3 regions of the Marinactinospora endophytica genome follow, and region 1 is predicted to be linked to each of the others. Evidence: predicted binding sites of a transcription regulator. Region 1 holds the regulator's gene; each other region holds the start of a gene.

Region 1 (6,096 bases):
ACGGTCCCCCTTGGGCAACGCCTGCACCACGGTGATCCGCGGCGTGGGCGACGGTTCGTGGACACGGTCGCGGACTTCGAGGGTCACCCTGTCCTTGCCGACCGCGCCGACCACGCACCGCGCCCGCGTCCCCGCGCCGTCGACCACGTGCACGGCCTCGCCGGCCACCAGCCGGCGCACGGTCGCCGCGTGCCTGCCCTCCGGCCCCGAAAGCACGACGGTGTCGTGGGCGAGCCCTCCCGGTTCGGTCAGGAAAACCGGAGCTGTCACAGGTCCCCTCTCAAGAAGAACGGCCGGACCCCGAGCCTGGTACCGGCCCCGGGTCCGGCCATCGGCCGGCCGGCTCAGCGTGTGTTGAAGGCGCCACGCAACCGGGAGAAGATGCCTCCCTGTCCCGGGCTGAACTTGCCCGGCGGGTGGTCCTCGCCCCGCAGCTCGGCGAACTTGCGCAGCAGGTTCTCCTGCTCCTCGTCGAGCTTGCTCGGCGTCTCGACGGTGACGTGGATCATCAGGTCGCCCCGCCCCGGACCGTTGAGGTGCCGGCTGCCCCGCCCGTCGAGCGTGATGATCTGGCCGGAGTTGGTCCCCGGGCGCAGGTCGATCGTCTCGTTTCCGTCGAGTGTCTCGATGGTGAGCGAGGCCCCCAGCGCGGCGGCCGTCATCGGCACGGTCACCGTGCAGTGGAGGTCGTCTCCGCGCCGCTCGAAGATCGGGTGCGGCCGCTGCACGATCTCCAGGAAGATATCGCCGCGCGGACCGCCGTTGGGGCCGATCTCGCCCTCGCCGGCGAGCTGGATCTGGGTGCCGTCCTCGACACCGGCCGGAATCTGCACCGTGCGGGTGACCTTCTCCCGCACCCGCCCCTCGCCCGCGCAGTCGGGGCAGGGGTTGCGGATGACGGTGCCCTGACCGGAGCACTGCGGACACGGCCGCGTCGTCATGACCTGACCCAGGAACGAGCGCGTGACCTGGGAGACCTCACCGCGTCCGGCGCACATGTCGCAGGTCTCGCGGTGGCTCCCCTTGGCCGTGCCCTCGCCCTGGCAGGTACCGCACAGGACCGCGGTGGGGAAGGTGATGTCCTTGGTGACACCGAACGCGGTCTCGGCGAGATCCAGTTCGACCCGGACCTTGATGCTGCGGCCCCGGCGGGCGCGCTCGCGCGCGGCCCGGCCGGCCGTCTGGCCGCCGCCGAAGAAGGCGTTCATGATGTCGTCGAAGGGGAACCCCGCCCCGCCGAATCCGCCGGCTCCGGCGCCGCCGCCGGGCGCGAAGGGGTCCGCCCCCATGTCGAACATCCGGCGCTTCTCGGGGTCGGAGAGGACCTCGTAGGCCTGGGTGACCTCTTTGAAGCGTTCCTGGGTGAGAGGGTCGGGGTTGACGTCGGGGTGCAGTTCCCGCGCGAGCCTTCGGTACGCCTTCTTGATTTCGTCCTTGGTGGCCTCGCGGCGCACCCCGAGGATCTCGTAGTAGTCTCTGGCCACTTACTGCCCCGCCAAGATCTGACCGACGTATCTTGCCACTGCGCGTACCGCTCCCATCGTTCCGGGGTAATCCATTCGGGTCGGGCCCACCACACCGAGCTTTGCCAGTGACTGATCTCCAATGCCGTAGCCCGCGGTCACGATCGAGGTGGTCTGCAGCCCCTCGTGGGAGTTCTCCGCGCCGATCCGGACCGACAGCATGGACGGATCACCCGCCTCACCGAGCAAACGGATGAGGACGACGTTTTCTTCCAGTGCTTCCAGCACGTCGCGCAGCCCGGCGGAGAAGCCCATCCCGGCGAGGTTGGCGGTGCCGCCGAGGACGACCCGCTCCTCGTGCCGCTCGACGAGACTCTCCAGCAGGACCGACAGGACCGAGGCCGCCAACGGCCGCTCCTCGGCGGGCAGCCGGGCCGGCAGGTCGGAGACCGCTGAGGGCACCTCGTTGAGCCACTTGCCCGCCACCGCCTGGTTGAGCGCGGCCCGCAGGTCGCCGACGGAGGCCTCGGTGACGCGGTCGAGGCCGTCGATGACCTTCTGCTCCACCCGCCCGGTGTCGGTGATGAGAACCATCATCACGCGGTGGGGGCTGAGCGGGACGAGTTCGACGTGCTGCACCGCCGAGCGGGTCAGCGAAGGGTATTGCACGATCGCGACCTGGCGCGTGAGCTGCGCCAGGAGGCGGACCGTGCGGGCGATGATCTCGTCGAGGTCGACGGCGCCGGACAGGAACGTCTCGATCGCGCGCCGCTCGGCCTGCGACAGGGGCTTGACCGTGGACAGGCGGTCGACGAACAGACGGTACCCCTTGTCGGTGGGGACCCGGCCGGCACTGGTGTGCGGCTGGGTGATGTACCCCTCCTCCTCCAGGGCCACCATGTCGTTGCGGATCGTCGCGGGTGAGACCCCCAGGCTGTGCCGGTCGGCGAGCGCCTTCGATCCCACCGGCTCGTTCGTCGACACGTAGTCCTCGACGATGGCACGTAGCACCGCGAGCTTTCGATCGTCGAGCACGCGCTCACCTCCTGGCACTCCGTGGTCCTAAGTGCTAATTCTATGCCGTTCCGCCAAGTCGCTCCCCTCCACGTGATCGCGTCGGGGTGGCGCACCCCGCCGGCCGCGATCCTGACGTCGGCCGGTCCGCTCCCGCCCCGGCCAGGACGCGCCGGCGTCGTCGAACGGTTTCCTACCCATGTGGCGGGGGAGCGCGCACGGGTCCCGGCCGCGTCGACACGCCGTCGGCTCTGTCCGGGCCAGCGTCGAGGCCACCACTACAATGCGGGCCCGTGCCCACTTACTCCGGCAGACCAGGCAGAAGGTACGGCGGTGACGTCCTCACCGGCGACTGGCGTCGCCCGCGCCGGGGCCGGATCCGCGAGGTCCCGGCCGAGCCGGGGCTCGTCGTGGAATCCGCGGACGAGGGTTTCTGCGGTGCCGTGGTGGCGTGGGACAAGCAGACGGTCACGCTTGAGGACCGGCACGGACGCCGCCGCGTCTTCGACCTCGCCCCCGCCGCGTTCCTCATCGACGGGGAGCCGGTGACCGTGGTCCGCCCCCTCCCCTCGTCCTCCTCGGCTCCGGCGCGCAGCGCCTCGGGGTCGATCGCGGTCCCCGGCCTGCGCGCGCGGACCGCCCGGGAGAGCCGCATCTACGTCGAAGGCGTCCACGACGCCGAGCTGGTGGAGCGTGTCTGGGGACACGACCTGCGGGTGGAGGGGGTGGTCGTGGAACGCCTGGAGGGCGTCGACCACCTGCCGGAGGTCGTCGAACGGTTCGCCCCCGGCCCCCACCGCCGGCTCGGGGTGCTCGTCGACCACCTTGTGCCCGGGTCCAAGGAGAGCCGGATCGCTCGGCTCCTCACCTCGCCGCACGTGCTCGTCGTCGGCCACCCCTTCGTCGACGTGTGGCAGGCGGTCAAGCCGTCGGTTCTCGGCATCCCCGCCTGGCCCGAGGTGCCGCGCGGCCGCCCCTGGAAGGAGGGCGTCCTGAGCGCGCTGGGCTGGCGGGAGGAGCCGGGCGAGGCGTGGCGGCGGATCCTGGGGTCGGTCCGCTCCTACGCCGATCTGGAACCGGGGCTTCTCGGCAGGGTCGAGGAACTCATCGACTTCGTCACCGCTCCCCAGGAGGGGAGCAACTAGGCTCGTCCCAGCACGCGCAGCGACCTCCTCCGGCGCCCCACGGGGCCCGGCTCACCGATCGGCCATCGCAACCGGCACAGCCAAGGGACACCATGAGCGAGACACCGCCCAACCAGCCGCACCCCCAGGACCCTGCGGGCGGGCAGCCCGCCCACGGCCGGCCCGCCGGCGACCCTCCCGCTCCGGCGTCCCCGGAACACCCCTGGCCGGGAACCCCCGCCGGTGGGCAGCCCGGCCATGCCGGCCCCTCCCACGCCCCGCCCACGGGGGGACAGCCCGGTCACGCCCACCCCTCGGGGAACCAGCCGGCCTACCGGCAGCCGTCGGGAGGACAGCCCGCCTACCAGCAGCCATCCGGAGGACAGCCCGCCTACCAGCAGCCATCCGGAGGACAGCCCGCCTACCAGCAGCCGCCCAGCGGACAGCCGGCCTACCAGCAGCCGCCCCAGGGGCCTCCCGGGTACGGACGGCCCGGCCATGCCCCCCACCCCCCGCAAGGGGCACAGCCCGGTTACGCCCAGCCCACCGGGAACCAGCCCGCCTGCCAGCAGCCGGGATACGCGCAGCCGCCCGGCCCCCAGGGCCAGCCCCCCTACGGCGGCCCGTCCGGCTACGCCCAACCCGGCTACGCGCAGGGCCCCTACGGCCATCCCGGTTACGCCCAGCCCGGCTACGGTCCCCAGCCCTACGGGCAGCAGGCACACCCGGGGCAGGCCCCGCAGGGAGGCGCCCACCAGGGCGGGACCGGCTCCGACGACACCACGTGGGCCATGGTGGCCCACCTGGTCGGGGTGATCATGGCCTGCGCCGGATGGCTGCCCGCCCTGATCGTGTACCTGGTGAAGCGGAACGCCTCGCCCTACGTGCGCCACCACGCCGCCGAGGCGCTGAACTTCCAGCTGACCCTGCTCATCCCGTTCGTCCTCAGCTGGGCGCTGTTCATCGGCCTCGGCGTCTACGCGCCGGACCTCTCCCCGATCGGCTCGGCCCTGATCGGCCTGTTCTGGCTGCTCTCGATCGTCTTCGGGGTGCTCGCCGCGGTGGCGGCGACCAAGGGCACGTGGTACCGGTACCCGGTCGCGATCCGGATGGTGAAGTAGCCACGGCGCCGTCCCCGCGGTCCACGGCGCTCTCGGAGCGCGGGGACGGCTCAGGTGAGATCGCGTACCACCGCGTCGGCGAGGAGCCTGCCACGTCGGGTCAGCACGGCGCGGCCGTTCGCGTGGGCGTCGGCTTCGAGCAGTCCGTCGCGCACCGCCTGTCCGGCGGCGTTCCGCCCGTCCGCGTCGAGCAGGTCCAGCGGGCATCCGTCGATGATGCGCAGCTCCAGCAGGATCCGTTCGAAGCGCCGGTCGGCCTCGTCCAGGACCTCGCGCGCCTGGCCGGGGGTGATCCCCTCGGCGAGCCGGGCCGCGTAGGCCGCGGGATGCTTGACGTTCCACCAACGGGTCCCGCCGACGTGGCTGTGGGCGCCCGGGCCGACCCCCCACCAGTCCCCGCCGGTCCAGTAGAGCAGGTTGTGCCGGCTGCGGGCGGAGCGCGAGCGCGCCCAGTTGGACACCTCGTACCAGTGGTAGCCCGCCGCGGCGAGGAGTTCGTCGGCCATGAGATAGCGGTCGGCCATCGCGTCGTCGTCGGGCGCCGCAAGCTCGCCGCGGCGGACCCTGGCCGCCAGGCGGGTGCCCTCCTCGACGATCAGGGAGTAGGCCGAGACGTGGTCCGGGCCGGCCGCGATCGCGGCTTGGAGGGACTCCTTCCAGTCGGCGTCGTCCTCCCCCGGCGTCCCGTAGATGAGGTCGAGGTTGACGTGGTCGAACCCGGCCTCGCGGGCCCAGGCGACGCAGCGTTCCGGTCGTCCGGGGCTGTGCGCGCGTTCCAGGACGGCGAGAACGTGCGGGCGGGCGCTTTGCATGCCGAACGAGATCCGCGTGAACCCCGCCTCGCGCAACCGGCCCAGGGAGTCGCGGTCGACGGTCTCGGGGTTGGCCTCGGTGGTCACCTCGGCTCCGGGGGCCAGGCCGAACTCGGCGTCGATCGCGGCGAGGACGCGGCCGAGGTCGGCCGGGTCGAGGAGGGTCGGGGTGCCCCCGCCGACGAACACGGTGCTCACCGGGACGTCGCCGGTGCCGAGCACCCGCCGCGCGAAACGCAGTTCCGCGATGGCGAGATCGGCGTAGGTCTCGCGTGAGGCGGTCACCGATCCGTCCCTGGAGCGCAGCTCGCTCGCGGTGTAGGTGTTGAAGTCGCAGTATCCGCACCGCGTGACGCAGAACGGCACATGGACGTAGACGCCGAACGGGCGCTCGCCCACCCCCTCCAGTGAGGCGGCCGGCAACGCGCCATCAGCGGGCACGGGGTTCCCGTCAAGAGGTACCGAAGGCATGCTTCCAGTGTCGGTCATCGAGGGGACCGGCCGGTCCCCCGTCCCTCTCACCGGGGACGATCACCTGCGGGCGAGCCGCCGCTCCGCCGCG
Region 2 (6,096 bases), on a different contig from region 1:
GTGTCGTAGATCGCCGTCAACGCGGTGGTGGACCCTCCCGGGGAGTTGATGTAGAGCTGGATGTCGCCGGTGCTGCTCTCGTGGTCCAGGTGCAGCAGCTGCGCCATGACCACGTTGGCGACGTCGTCGTCGATCGGTGTGCCGATGAAGACGATCCGCTCCGACAGCAGGCGGCTGAACACGTCGGAGGAGCGCTCCCCCGACGGGGTGCGTTCGACCACCATCGGCACGGTGTAACGCCCGCTCACGCCCGCGCCCCCCGCCCGTCCGCGCTGAACCCGAACCGGCGGGCCGCGTCGCCGCCCAGCTCCGCGGCGCTGCGCACGACCTGGTCGACGAACCCGTAGTCCCTGGCCTCCTCGGCGGTGAACCACCGGTCGCGGCGCTGGTCCGCCACGACCCGTTCGAGCGGTTGACCGGTGTGCTCGGCGATGAGCCGCTGCATCGTCGACTTGGTGTGCGCGAGGTTCTCGGCCTGGACGGCGATGTCGGCGGCGGTGCCGCCCAGCCCGCCGGAGGGCTGGTGCATCATCACGCGAGTGTGGGGCAGGGCGTAGCGCTTGCCCGGCGTTCCCGCGCACAGCAGGAACTGCCCCATGCTGGCGGCGATGCCCATCCCGAGCGTCACGACGTCGTTGGGGATGAAGCGCATCGTGTCGTAGACGGCCATCCCGGCGTGGACCGAGCCGCCGGGACTGTTGACGCACAGGACGATGTCCCGCCGTGGGTCCTCCTCGGCGAGCAGCAGCAGCTGGGCGCAGACGCGATTGGCGCTCGCCTCGTCCACCTGGGTGCCCAGGACCACCATCCGGCCGTGGAGGAGCCGGGTGGCGACGTGGTCGTCGAACGGTGCCGCGCCGATCTCCGACGCGGCGAGCCGTGGGGGTGTCACGAGCATGATCTCCTCCTTCTCGCGGCCGCGGTGGGCGGGCGCGTTCGCCCGCTCCCGGCCGGTCCCCTCCAGGCTGCGCCTTGGGGGAAGGCGCCGGCGAGCGTTTCTGCCCTGCGGAGATCTGCTCAGGGCAGAGGGGAGGAGAGGCGCCCGAACGCGACGGCGGACGCCCGCGGCGGGAGGTCCCGCCGCGGGCGTCCGCCGTCGCGTCGTGTTCTCAGACCAGGGCGCGCAGCTGGTCGGCGAACCAGCGCTGCGGCGGCAGCGCGACGGCCGCCTCGGCCAGGCGGGTGCAGCGCTCACGGCGCTCGGCGTCGGGCATCGACAGCGCGGTGTGCAGCGCCTCGGCGGTCTCGCTGACGTCGTAGGGGTTGACCAGGATCGCGTCACGGCCCAGGTCGTCGGCCGCTCCGGCCTCCGTGGACAGCACCAGCGCGCAGCCCTCCTGCGACAGCACCGGCCCCTCCTTGGCGACCAGGTTCATGCCGTCGCGGATGGGGTTGACCAGCAGCACGTCGGCGATCTGGTAGGAGGCCAGCGAACGCGCGTAGTCGTCGTTGACCTCCAAGACGACCGGCGTCCAGTCGTCGGTGCCGAACTCCGCGTTGATCTCCTCGGCGAGGCGGCGCACGCTCTCGGTGTAGGCCCGGTACTCCGGGACGTCGCCCCGGCTGGGGTAGGCGAAGGCGAGGTGGGTGACGCGCTCGCGCCACTCGGGCCGCTTCACCAGCAGCTCACGGTAGGCGGCCAGGCCGCGGACGATGTTCTTGGACAGTTCCGTGCGGTCGACGCGCAGGATCAGCCGGCGGTCGCCGACCATCTCCCGCAGGGCGGCGCGGCGTTCGGCGACGTCCTCGGCCGCGGCCCGGGCGCGCAGCCCCTCGGCGTCGGCGCCCAGCCCGTGCACGCCCACCCGGACGATCCGCCCACCGCAGTCCACGGTCCGGTTGTCCCAGTTGACGTCGGCGCGCAGGAACGTCTCACAGCAGCGCAGGAAGGCGTCGGCCCAGCGCCGGCTGAGGAAACCGACGTGGTCGGCGCCCAGCATGCCCTCCAGGAGCTCCCGGCCGATGTCGGCCGGCAGCATCCGGAAGTACTCGGGCGGGGCCCAGGGGGTGTGGGAGAAGTGCGCGATACGCAGGTCGGGGCGGCGGCCGCGCATCATCCTGGGGACGAGCGCCAGATGGTAGTCCTGGACCGCGACCTTGGCGCCGTCGGCGGCGCCGGTGACCAGCGCCTCGGCGAACGCCGCGTTGTAGGCGCGGTAGTCGTCCCACTCGGTGCGGAAACCGGCGTCGAACAGCGGCTTGTTCGGGGTGTCGTAGAGCATGTGGTGGACGAACCACAGCGTCGAGTTGGCGACCGAGTTGTAGGCGTTGGCGAACGTGGCGGCCGGGATGTCGATCATCCGCACCCGGGCACCGCCGAGATCGAAGCCGGCCTGGTCGATGCGGCCCTCGGGAGACTCCGAGACCGCCTTGCGGTCGGCGTCGGAGAGCGCGGCGCACACCCACAGGGTGTCGGCGTCCCCGGCGACCGAGCTCAGCCCGGAGACGAGACCACCGCCGCCACGACGGAACCTCAGGGAACCGTCATCGTCGACCGAGAAGGAAACCGGACCCCGGTTGGAAGCGACGAGGATCTGCGCCTTGTCCACCTGATCGTCCACCTCTCCCGTGAATTGCAAGGAACCCCTACTTAACTACATGGATCGGGCAGTGGGACAGAGCGGGGTATGCGGTAGTGACGTGGTGAGTCTCACCCGGACGGATGCGGCGCAAACACGTCCCCGCTCGCCCCACCGCCAGGACGTGGGGTGGCCCCCCTACCATCTGCTGCCCCGCCGGGGCGGTTGATCACCTCCGGTTTCGGGGGCCGGGGGAACTCCCGGACCCGGCTGGAAAAACCGCGAGGCGGTCGGTTACAGTGACCAACGGATTCAGGAATCCGCTTTTCCCGACAACTTCATATTGCTCATCCAGAGGGGTGGAGGGACCGGCCCTACGAAGCCCCGGCAACCATCTCGGTACACGTTGCTCGTCAGGTGCGAGGCGGCCGGGACAGGTGCCAACTCCGGCCCGGGACCAAAGTGGTCCACGGGTAAAGATGAGGGGAGACGCCTCGCATGGCGGTAACCGCCACGGAACCCAGCACGCCCACCTCCGCCGCCTTCGGCCCCGCCGTCGCGCTCTCCTGCCGCGAGTGCGGTGAGCGCTACGACCTCGGCCCGCGCTTCGCCTGCGAGTTCTGTTTCGGCCCTCTTGAGGTGGCCTACGAGTTCGGCGACATCACCCGCGAGTCCATCGAGCGCGGCCCCAACAACATCTGGCGCTACGCGGGCCTGCTGCCGGTCCCGGCCAACGTCCGCGAACTCCCGAACATGAACCCGGGCCTGACCCCGCTGGTGCGCGCCGACCGCCTCGCCGCCGAACTCGGGCTGCGCTCGCTGCACGTCAAGGACGACTCGGCCAACCCCACCCACTCCTTCAAGGACCGCGTCGTCGCCATGGCCGTCGAGGCGGCGCGCAACTTCGGGTTCACGACGCTGTCCTGCTCCTCCACCGGCAACCTGGCCGGCGCGGTGGGGGCGGCGGCGGCCCGCGCCGGGTTCCGTTCGTGCGTGTTCATCCCGGCCGGCCTCGAAGAGGCCAAGGTCGTCATGGCCGCCGTCTACGGTGGCCGGGTCGTCGCCATCGACGGCAACTACGACGACGTCAACCGCTTCTGCTCCGAGCTCATCGGCGACCCGGCGGGTGAGGACTGGGGTTTCGTCAACGTCAACCTGCGGCCCTACTACGGCGAGGGCTCCAAGACGCTGGCCTACGAGATCGCCGAGCAGCTCGGCTGGCGGCTTCCCGACCAGATCGTCGTCCCGATCGCCTCGGGCTCCCAGCTCACCAAGATCGACAAGGGCTTCCGGGAGCTGATCGCGCTCGGCCTGGTCGAGGACAGGCCCTACAAGGTGTTCGGGGCGCAGGCCACGGGCTGCTCACCGGTGGCGCGGGCCTGGGAGGACGGCCACGACGTCATCCAGCCGGTCAAGCCCGACACCATCGCCAAGTCCCTGGCCATCGGCAACCCGGCGGACGGCCCCTACGTGCTGGACATCTGCCGGCGTACGGGCGGCGCGGTGGCGCACGTCGACGACGACGAGATCGTCGACTCGATCCGCCTGCTCGCCCGCACCGAGGGCGTCTTCGCCGAGACCGCCGGCGGGGTCACCACCGGTGTGCTGCGCAAGCTGGTCGCCCAAGGGGACATCGACCCCGACGCCGAGACCGTCGTCCTCAACACCGGTGACGGCCTCAAGACGCTCAACGCGGTGAGCGGCACCGGCGTCACCGCCACCATCCCGCCCTCCCTGCGCGCGTTCAAGGAGGCCGGCCTGCTGTAGGCCGGGTCCGTCCGCCGTCCCACCCAGACCGCCGGATCGCTCCGGCCAGCACGAGGAGTACATCCCGAAGATGAGCGTCAGCGTTCGCGTGCCCACCATCCTGCGCACCTACACCAAGGACGCGGCCGAGGTCACCGCCGAGGGGAGCACCCTCAGGGAGGTCCTCGACGACCTTGAGGCGAACCACCCCGGCATCCGGGCGCGCATTCTCGACGACCAGGGCAAGATCCGCCGCTTCGTCAACGTCTACGTGGGTGACGAGGACGTCCGGTTCGCCGAAGGGCTCGACACCGCCACGCCCGCGGGCAGCCAGGTGTCGGTCATCCCCGCGGTGGCCGGCGGCTGCTGAGCGTCGCCTGTCCGTTCCCGGCCCGTTCCCGCCCGTCCGGCGGGGCGGGCCGGTTCCGTTTCCTCCCCTGACCTGCTGGTAAGAGGGGGGCGAATTCTTGGCGAAGGCGTTTGCACTCGCCGGTGGTGAGTGCTAAAAATGGGACCGTTAGCACTCTGAGACATCGAGTGCTAATCCTGGATCGAGGCGACGAGGCCGCATCCCCCGGCAGACGGGTTGTCGGTGGGACGGTGGCCGTCCGTCGCGGGCGTCGGCTCGTTCCAATGCGTACCAGCCCGGTCTCGGGAGGACAAGAACTCTTATGGCAGCCAAACTGATCGCGTTTGACGAGGAGGCCCGGCGCGGCCTCGAGCGCGGCATGAACCAGCTCGCTGACGCCGTCAAGGTCACGCTCGGCCCCAAGGGCCGCAACGTCGTCCTTGAGAAGAAGTGGGGCGCGCCGACCATCACCAACGACGGTGTCTCCATCGCCAAGGAGATCGAGCTCGAGGACCCGTGGGAGAAGATCGGGGCCGAGCTGGTCAAGGAGGTCGCGAAGAAGACCGACGACGTCGCTGGTGACGGCACCACCACCGCCACCGTCCTCGCCCAGGCGCTGGTGCGCGAGGGCCTGCGCAACGTCGCCGCGGGTGCCAACCCGATCGGTCTGAAGCGCGGTATCGACGCCGCCGTCGCCCGCATCAGCGAGGAGCTGGCGAACCTCTCCAAGGACATCGAGACCAAGGAGCAGATCGCCTCCACGGCCTCCATCTCCGCCGGCGACACCCAGATCGGCGAGATCATCGCCGAGGCCATGGACAAGGTCGGCAAGGAAGGCGTCATCACGGTCGAGGAGGGCCAGACCTTCGGTCTGGAGCTCGAGCTGGCCGAGGGCATGCGCTTCGACAAGGGCTACATCTCGCCCTACTTCGCCACCGACCTGGAGCGCATGGAGACGGTTCTCGAGGAGCCCTACATCCTCATCGCGAACCAGAAGATCTCCAACAACAACGAGTTCCTGCCGGTCGTCGAGAAGGTCCTCCAGGCCGGCCGTCCGCTCGTCGTCATCGCCGAGGACGTCGAGGGCGGCGCCCTGCAGACCCTCGTCGTCAACAAGATCCGCGGCACCTTCAAGTCCGTCGCGGTCAAGGCCCCCGGCTTCGGTGACCGCCGCAAGGCCCAGCTCGGCGACATCGCCGTGCTGACCGGCGGCCAGGTCATCACCGAGGAGGTCGGCCTCAAGCTCGAGAACACCGAGCTCGAGCTGCTCGGCCGCGCCCGCAAGGTCGTCGTCACCAAGGACGAGACCACCATCGTCGACGGTGCCGGTGACGCCGCCTCGATCGCCGGCCGGGTCAACGAGATCCGTTCCGAGATCGAGCGTACCGACTCCGACTACGACCGTGAGAAGCTCCAGGAGCGCCTGGCCCGCCTGGCCGGCGGTGTCGCGGTCATCAAGGCCGGTGCCGCCACCGAGGTCGA
Region 3 (6,096 bases), on a different contig from region 1:
CGTAGTGGACCTGCGCCAGTTCGCTGGACTCCCGGATCGAGTGGAGCCGCTGTGTGTCGCTCTTGGCCCGCAGCGCCTCCTCGAGTTCGTAGGCGCGGTCGAAGTGGTCCTCGATCGACCGCTTGCTACGACCGGTGATCATCAGGACATCGTCCAGTCCCGCCGCGACCGCCTCTTCCACCACGTACTGGATGGCCGGTTTGTCGACGATCGGCAACATCTCTTTGGGCGTCGCCTTGGTCGCGGGCAGGAAGCGAGTGCCCAGGCCCGCGGCGGGCACCACGGCTTTGCTGACGGAGGCGACGGCGCGTTGGGAATCAGCCATGCCGGAACTTTAGGCCAACGGATGGACCCGATCCCCGGCAACGCGCGCGGAGAAGGCCCACCGCTTGGGGAAAACCGCCGATCGGCGGGCGGGGGCGCGCCGACTGTTCACCCTCTTTTCCGCGATTCCTCACCCCCGACGCCCCCTATGGTCTCCAGCGGGGACCTGGGAGACTGCCCCGCATGGACGGCACTGGCACGAAACCGGAGCTGCGCAGGCGGATCCTCGCCGCCCGCGCGGCCATGTCCGAGGCCGAACGCGACCGCGCGGCCTCGGCCATCCGCGACGCGGTTCTCGGGCTTCCCGGGATCACCATGGGCGGAACGGTCGCCGCCTACTACTCGGTGGGCTCGGAACCCGGCACCCGCAAACTGGTCGCGGCCCTGTGGCGGCACGGGGTCTACGTCCTGCTGCCGATCTTCCTGCCCGACGGCGGGCTGGACTGGGCCGTCTACGAGGGCCCTGACAGTCTCTCCCCCGCCGCATACGGGTTGCTGGAGCCCACCGGGCCGCGCTACGGGGCCGACGCGCTACGGCGCGTCTCGACCGTCATCTGCCCGGCCCTCGCCGTCGACCGGCGCGGCGTCCGCCTGGGGCGGGGCGCGGGCTGCTACGACCGCGCGCTGTCGCTGGTAGGGCCCAACACGACCACGCTGGCCGTGACATACGACACCGAACTGCTCGGCGAGCTCCCCGCCGAAGAGCACGACCGCGCCGTCAAAGGGGTGGTGACGCCCGGGAGCGGGGTGATCCGCCTTCCCGCCGACGGCGGGGACGCCCGGGGATGACCCGCCCCACCGGGCGTCCCGTGGAACACCTCCCCCGCCGTCCGCGTTACACCGGCGGGCAGCAGTTCACGACGGCGCCCCGCCCCCGATGTCGCGTTCCCGCTGTCCGAGCGCGTACTATTTAGCAGTCGTCGGGCGAGAGTGCCAGCAAGGAGGATCCGTGCCTACGTACCAGTACGCATGCACCGAGTGCGGCGCCGAGATGGAGGTCGTGCAGAGCTTCAGCGATGACGCCCTGACCGTGTGCCCCGAATGCCAGGGCAAGCTCCGCAAGGTCTACTCCGCCGTGGGGATCGTGTTCAAGGGGTCCGGCTTCTACCGCACCGACAGCGGTTCCAGCTCCAACAGCTCCGCCCTGACCGGTTCCTCCTCGAAGAGCCCGGAGTCCTCCGGCGCCTCTTCCGGCGGCTCCGACTCCTCCTCGTCCGCCAAGGGGGCGAGCGCGGACTCCGCGGCGTCGTCGACGAAGGTCGCCTGAGCCCCTCCCCGTGTGGCGCGCGGGCGTCGCGGCCGTGGCCGCGCGCCCTCTCCTCCCGGAGACCTCCCGCGGCGCCGGAGGCCGCGCCGATTCCCGGCGACCTGGCGCGGGCCCCGGCCGGCCGGGGCCACCACGCTCTGCTCGATCCACATCGGACCGGGGCCGTCCCACGCGGGGCGGCCCCGGTCGTGGTGTCACCACCCTGTGGACGACGCCGACACCGCCCGGCCCGCCGCGCCTAACGTGCGGGCATGGACATCCTCGCCCCCCGCCGCGGGTTGCGCCGCGGCCCCGCCCGCACCGCCCTGCTCCCCGTCCGCTGGCGCCGCGCCCTCGGCGCCGGCTGCGCCGCGCTGGCCCTGACCTCCGCCGTCTTCCTCCTGCGCCCCTCCGCCCCGCCCTCCGTCGACGTCGTGGTGGCGGCACGCGACCTCACCGCCCGGTCCCCCCTGGGGCCCGGCGACACCGAGGTCCGCGCCATCCCCCGCTCCGCCCTCCCCGACGGCGCGTTGGACGCCGACACCCGCCTTGACGGCACCGCGCTTCGCGGACCGTTGAACCGCGGCGAGATCATCACGTCGGCCCGCGTCGCCGACCCGCCGGCGCGCGGGTACGGCGACGGGCTGGTCGCCGCCCCCGTCCGGATCGCCGATTCCGGCTACGTCTCGCTGCTGCGCCCCGGCAGCCGTGTCGACGTGCTGGCCGCGCGGGGCGATCCGCTCGGCACCGGTCCGGGCGGGCCCGGGCCCCCGGCCGAATCCGTCGTGACCGACCGTCCGGTCCTCGCCATCCCCTCGGAGGGGTCCGTCGACGAGCCCGGCGCGCTCCTCCTCGTCGCCGTCACCCCCGGCGAGGCCGCGCTCCTCGCCGCCCGATCCGCTACGGATCGACTGTCCGTCACCATCCGGGGCTGAACGTTAACCTGGCGTGGTGGGCGCGAGCCTCCTCTCGCCGCGCCACCGGCGGCGGCACCCGCCGACCCACCTCCCTGATCTCCCGGTGCCCGTGTGGAGACACCTGACGTTTCTTGGGGAACGGCACATGATGAACGGTTTCAAGAAGTTCCTGCTCCAGGGCAACCTGGTCCAGCTCGCGGTGGCGGTCGTCATCGGCGCCGTGTTCTCGAATCTGATCACGGCCTTCACCGAAGGGTTCATCACCCCGCTGCTCGGCATTTTCGGGGGCGTGCCGAAGTTCGGCGACCTCTACTTCACCATCAACGGGAGCAGGTTCCTCTACGGTGCGTTCATCGACGCCCTCATCGCCTTCCTGATCACCGCGACGGTCCTGTACTTCCTCATCGTGCTGCCCATGACGCGCCTGCTGGAGCGGTTCGTCAAGGCCGAGGAGGCCACCACCCGCCCCTGCCCCCAGTGCCTGAGCGAGATCGACATGCGGGCCACGCGCTGCGCCCACTGCACCTCCGAGGTCGTCCCCGAGAAGGTCTGAGAACGGCGACGGGCGGCTTGGGACGGGTCTCCCCGTCCCAAACCGTCCGTCGGCGGACCGGGCTCAGCTGCCGCCGGAGGCGGTGTGCTCCCAGTGCCACGGTTCGAAGGGACTGGAGTAGGCCCACTGCGGATGGAACCAGTTGTACTCGCGCGAGTTGGCCTCCAACCAGTTGAACTCGGGCGACCCCTGGGTCTGCACCCCGCCGCACAGGTCCACGGCGAGTCCCAGACCGTGGTTGCTGGTGCCGGGCACCGCCGCGTAGCCGGGGGGCTGCTCGGCGTAGACCCGTTGCTGGTTGGCCAGGTCCCGGTAGGAGCTGGTGATGCACAGTTCCTTGCCGAAGTGCTCGGTGAACGCCTCGTTCAGCCTGAGCAGGTCGACCGCGGCGTCGGCCCGCAGGAAGTGACCCGACTGGTGCAGCTCGCACAGCGAGCCCTGGGGCAGCAGCCCGTTGGGGTAGCCGGCGGCCGCGGTGCCCGCCGAGGCGTCGCACTCGATCCCCGCCATGTAGGCGTCCACGGACAGGCCGCGGTTCTCCAGCTCCTGCATGAGCCGGTCGGTGCTCTCCTCGGACTGGGCGCGCAGCGCGTCCAGGTCGTCGGCCAGTTCGACCCGCTCCAGCTGTGTCTCGGACTGGAGTTCCTGGGCGGCGCTGGTCAACTCGATCTGCCTGTCCCGCAGGTCGTTGGCCTCGGAGAGGACCGCCTCCTGGTTCTCCGAGAGCTTGAGGACGTGCGCCTCGGCCTGGAGGTCGCTGTCGATCGACCCCGAGGTCATCAACCCGAGGACGCCGACGTCGGGCTGCTGGTACAGGGTGCTGGCGAGCTGGGCGAGGGGTTCGCGCATCTCCGACAGACGCACCTCCGTCTGCTGGAGCTCGTGCAGCGTCTGGACCAGTTCCTCCTGGGCGGCCTCCAGGGCCTCTTCCCGCTGGGTGTAGTCCTCGGTGGCCTGTTCCAGTTCCTCCCTGGCCTGATCGGCCTGTTCCTTCAGGGAGTCGAGGTCCTCGTCGGCGGCGGCCTGCGACAGCGCGGACGCCGTGATCACCTGGCCGGTGGGGGCCAGGAAGAGCGTCAGCACGAGGGTGCAGGCGACGCCGAGTAGGGACCTCGACCGCGGCCGGAGGGGTGCATCGGGCGAGGCCCCGCTTCTCGGTCCGCGGTCTCTTCGCCGCTTCGAATCGAGAACGAACGGCACGTGGATCCTCCGGGCTGCCTTTTCGGTAATTCGCGTAGCCGAATCGCAACGTACTACACGTCCGCAATCGGACGCGCTAACGAAATCGACCGAACGTCGCGTAATAGTGCGTCCGATACCGGAATCCGGCCGTCGAACGCGCGGACGCATAATGAAACGCCTGTTCAAGGGCCGTTAATCCCCCCGGAGATCACGTCGCGCGGGAGGCTCCGGCCATACCGGTCCCCCGCCGGACGCCGCCACCGTGTGGCGAGTATCACCCGGGGTCGATGACAACCCTACTCTCCGAAGCGTACTGAACCCGCCCCCCTTCGGCTTCGGCGCGTCCCATGCGGCTCCTCTCGCACCACGGATCGCGTTCGTCCGTTAGGCTTGGATCCGCATCGGCCTCATAGCTCAGGGGACAGAGCACCGCTCTCCTAAAGCGGGTGTCGCAGGTTCGAATCCTGCTGGGGCCACAGATTCGGGCCGGGACCTCCCGCCGAGGAGCCCCGGCCCTCACCTCCTCTCGCGTCCCTCCTGAGGGTCGCCCGCGGGCCGCATCCGCTCCGTCGATCCGCGCGCTGTCGGCTCGCTCCACGAACCCCTCGTTTCCCGGGGCCCGGAACGGCGCGCGTCCTGCGGGGACGGCCGCGCCTTCGGCCCGGAGAGGGAAGTACGTCACATCCGGGATGCCTGTCCGCCGGCGTCGGCTCCGTCACCCGGGCCCACGCGCTTCTCGTGGAACCGCCGAGGTCGTCCGACTTCCCGGCCGCATCGGGGGAGAGACGCCCCCGTGTCGCCTCAGCGACTTCCACCCGGAACCGAAGACGAGGCGCCGATGGGACGGCCTCTGCGACCGCCGGGGGAGGGCCGCGGGCTCCCGCCCGCCCTTGACCACCAGTCCGGCCTCGCGCGACCTGACGGAGGAGACACCCGTCTCCAGGACCGCCCCGCACGGTTCGCAGCCTCTCCACGGTCGCTCCGGCCGTTTCGATCCCCCTCCCGCATGACCGTGGCCGCCAAGGCCGAAGAGCCCCATGACCGCGACCACCGCGATAGTCCGGGAAAGAGGCCGGCCGCTCCCGGAATCAGGGGACACGGGGCCGGACGGGCACGCCCTACATCCCCCTCAGGTGGTCGCGCAGGGCGCGCGCGACCCGGCCCATGACCGCCTCGGCCCCCGGCTGGTGGATGGCCGGCACACGCGACTCGGTGAGCGCGGCGACGGCGAAGAGCTGACCGTCGTCGTGTTCGACGACGCCGACCTCATGGCGGAGGTTGAGCAGGGTCCCGGTCTTGGAGGACCAGGTCGAGGCGTCGGAGACGAAGTCGGGGGTGAGGCGCTGGCGCAGGAGATTGTCGGCCATGAGCTCACGCACCCGCGCGGCCACCCCGGGATCGATCGCCGACGGCCTCCACAGGGCCTGGAGCAGGTCGACGAACGCCCGGGCCGACCCCGAGCTGGCGCGGGTGACGTCGAGCTGGGGGACCCGGTGGCCCCGCCCCTCCGTGCCGGCCTCGATCGCCAGGAAGTGGGCGAGGTGCGCGTCGTCCGGACCGAGGCGGTCGGCCGGGGTCTCGTTGAGCAGCCGGATGGTGTGCCGGATGGTGATCCCCCGAAGGCCGTACTCCCGCATCAGCGCGGCGACCCGGGCGGGCGGGGTGAAGGCGAAGAGCACGTCGGAGGCCGTGTTGTCGCTGACGCACAGGCTGAGGTAGATCAGGTCCTCGATCGCGATCCGGGCCGGGTGGCGGAACTTGCTCAACCCGCTGGGTCCGGGCGCCAGCGTGTCCGAGAGGTGCACCAGGACGGGCTCGGCCAGGTCGATCTCCCCCTTCCGGGCGCGTTCCAGCGTGGCGACGGCGAGCGGGAC

Evidence for each region. The regulator HrcA, encoded in region 1, represses chaperone genes, less so after heat shock. The targets are predictions, from matches to a motif close to TTGGCACTCTCNNNNNGAGAGTGCCAA.
Region 2: groL (chaperonin GroEL) is a predicted target of HrcA. The motif match lies at 4,745-4,771, and genes of this name have one in related genera.
Region 3: ACYVHU_RS06720 (FmdB family zinc ribbon protein) is a predicted target of HrcA. The motif match lies at 1,235-1,261, and genes of this name have one in related genera.

Annotation. Positions count from the first base shown of each region.
Region 1 covers NZ_BAAGVM010000001.1:147,025-153,120, reverse strand. The annotation lists gene ACYVHU_RS00670 (RsmE family RNA methyltransferase) at 1-270, opposite strand, end outside; gene dnaJ (molecular chaperone DnaJ) at 345-1,484, opposite strand; gene hrcA (heat-inducible transcriptional repressor HrcA) at 1,485-2,498, opposite strand; gene ACYVHU_RS00655 (DUF3097 domain-containing protein) at 2,771-3,622, shown strand; gene ACYVHU_RS00650 (DUF4870 domain-containing protein) at 3,715-4,722, shown strand; gene hemW (radical SAM family heme chaperone HemW) at 4,773-6,005, opposite strand; gene ACYVHU_RS00640 (MOSC domain-containing protein) at 6,066-6,096, opposite strand, start outside.
Region 2 covers NZ_BAAGVM010000002.1:357,493-363,588, forward strand. The annotation lists gene ACYVHU_RS05550 (ATP-dependent Clp protease proteolytic subunit) at 1-248, opposite strand, end outside; gene ACYVHU_RS05555 (ClpP family protease) at 245-898, opposite strand; gene ACYVHU_RS05560 (alpha,alpha-trehalose-phosphate synthase (UDP-forming)) at 1,110-2,549, opposite strand; SAM riboswitch class I at 2,864-3,005, shown strand; gene thrC (threonine synthase) at 3,018-4,286, shown strand; gene ACYVHU_RS05570 (ubiquitin-like small modifier protein 1) at 4,357-4,635, shown strand; gene groL (chaperonin GroEL) at 4,937-6,096, shown strand, end outside.
Region 3 covers NZ_BAAGVM010000003.1:13,496-19,591, reverse strand. The annotation lists gene galU (UTP--glucose-1-phosphate uridylyltransferase GalU) at 1-325, opposite strand, end outside; gene ACYVHU_RS06725 (5-formyltetrahydrofolate cyclo-ligase) at 508-1,113, shown strand; gene ACYVHU_RS06720 (FmdB family zinc ribbon protein) at 1,274-1,591, shown strand; gene cpaB (Flp pilus assembly protein CpaB) at 1,843-2,505, shown strand; gene mscL (large conductance mechanosensitive channel protein MscL) at 2,636-3,040, shown strand; gene ACYVHU_RS06705 (D-alanyl-D-alanine carboxypeptidase family protein) at 3,104-4,123, opposite strand; tRNA gene ACYVHU_RS06700 (tRNA-Arg) at 4,626-4,698, shown strand; gene ACYVHU_RS06695 (serine hydrolase) at 5,341-6,096, opposite strand, start outside.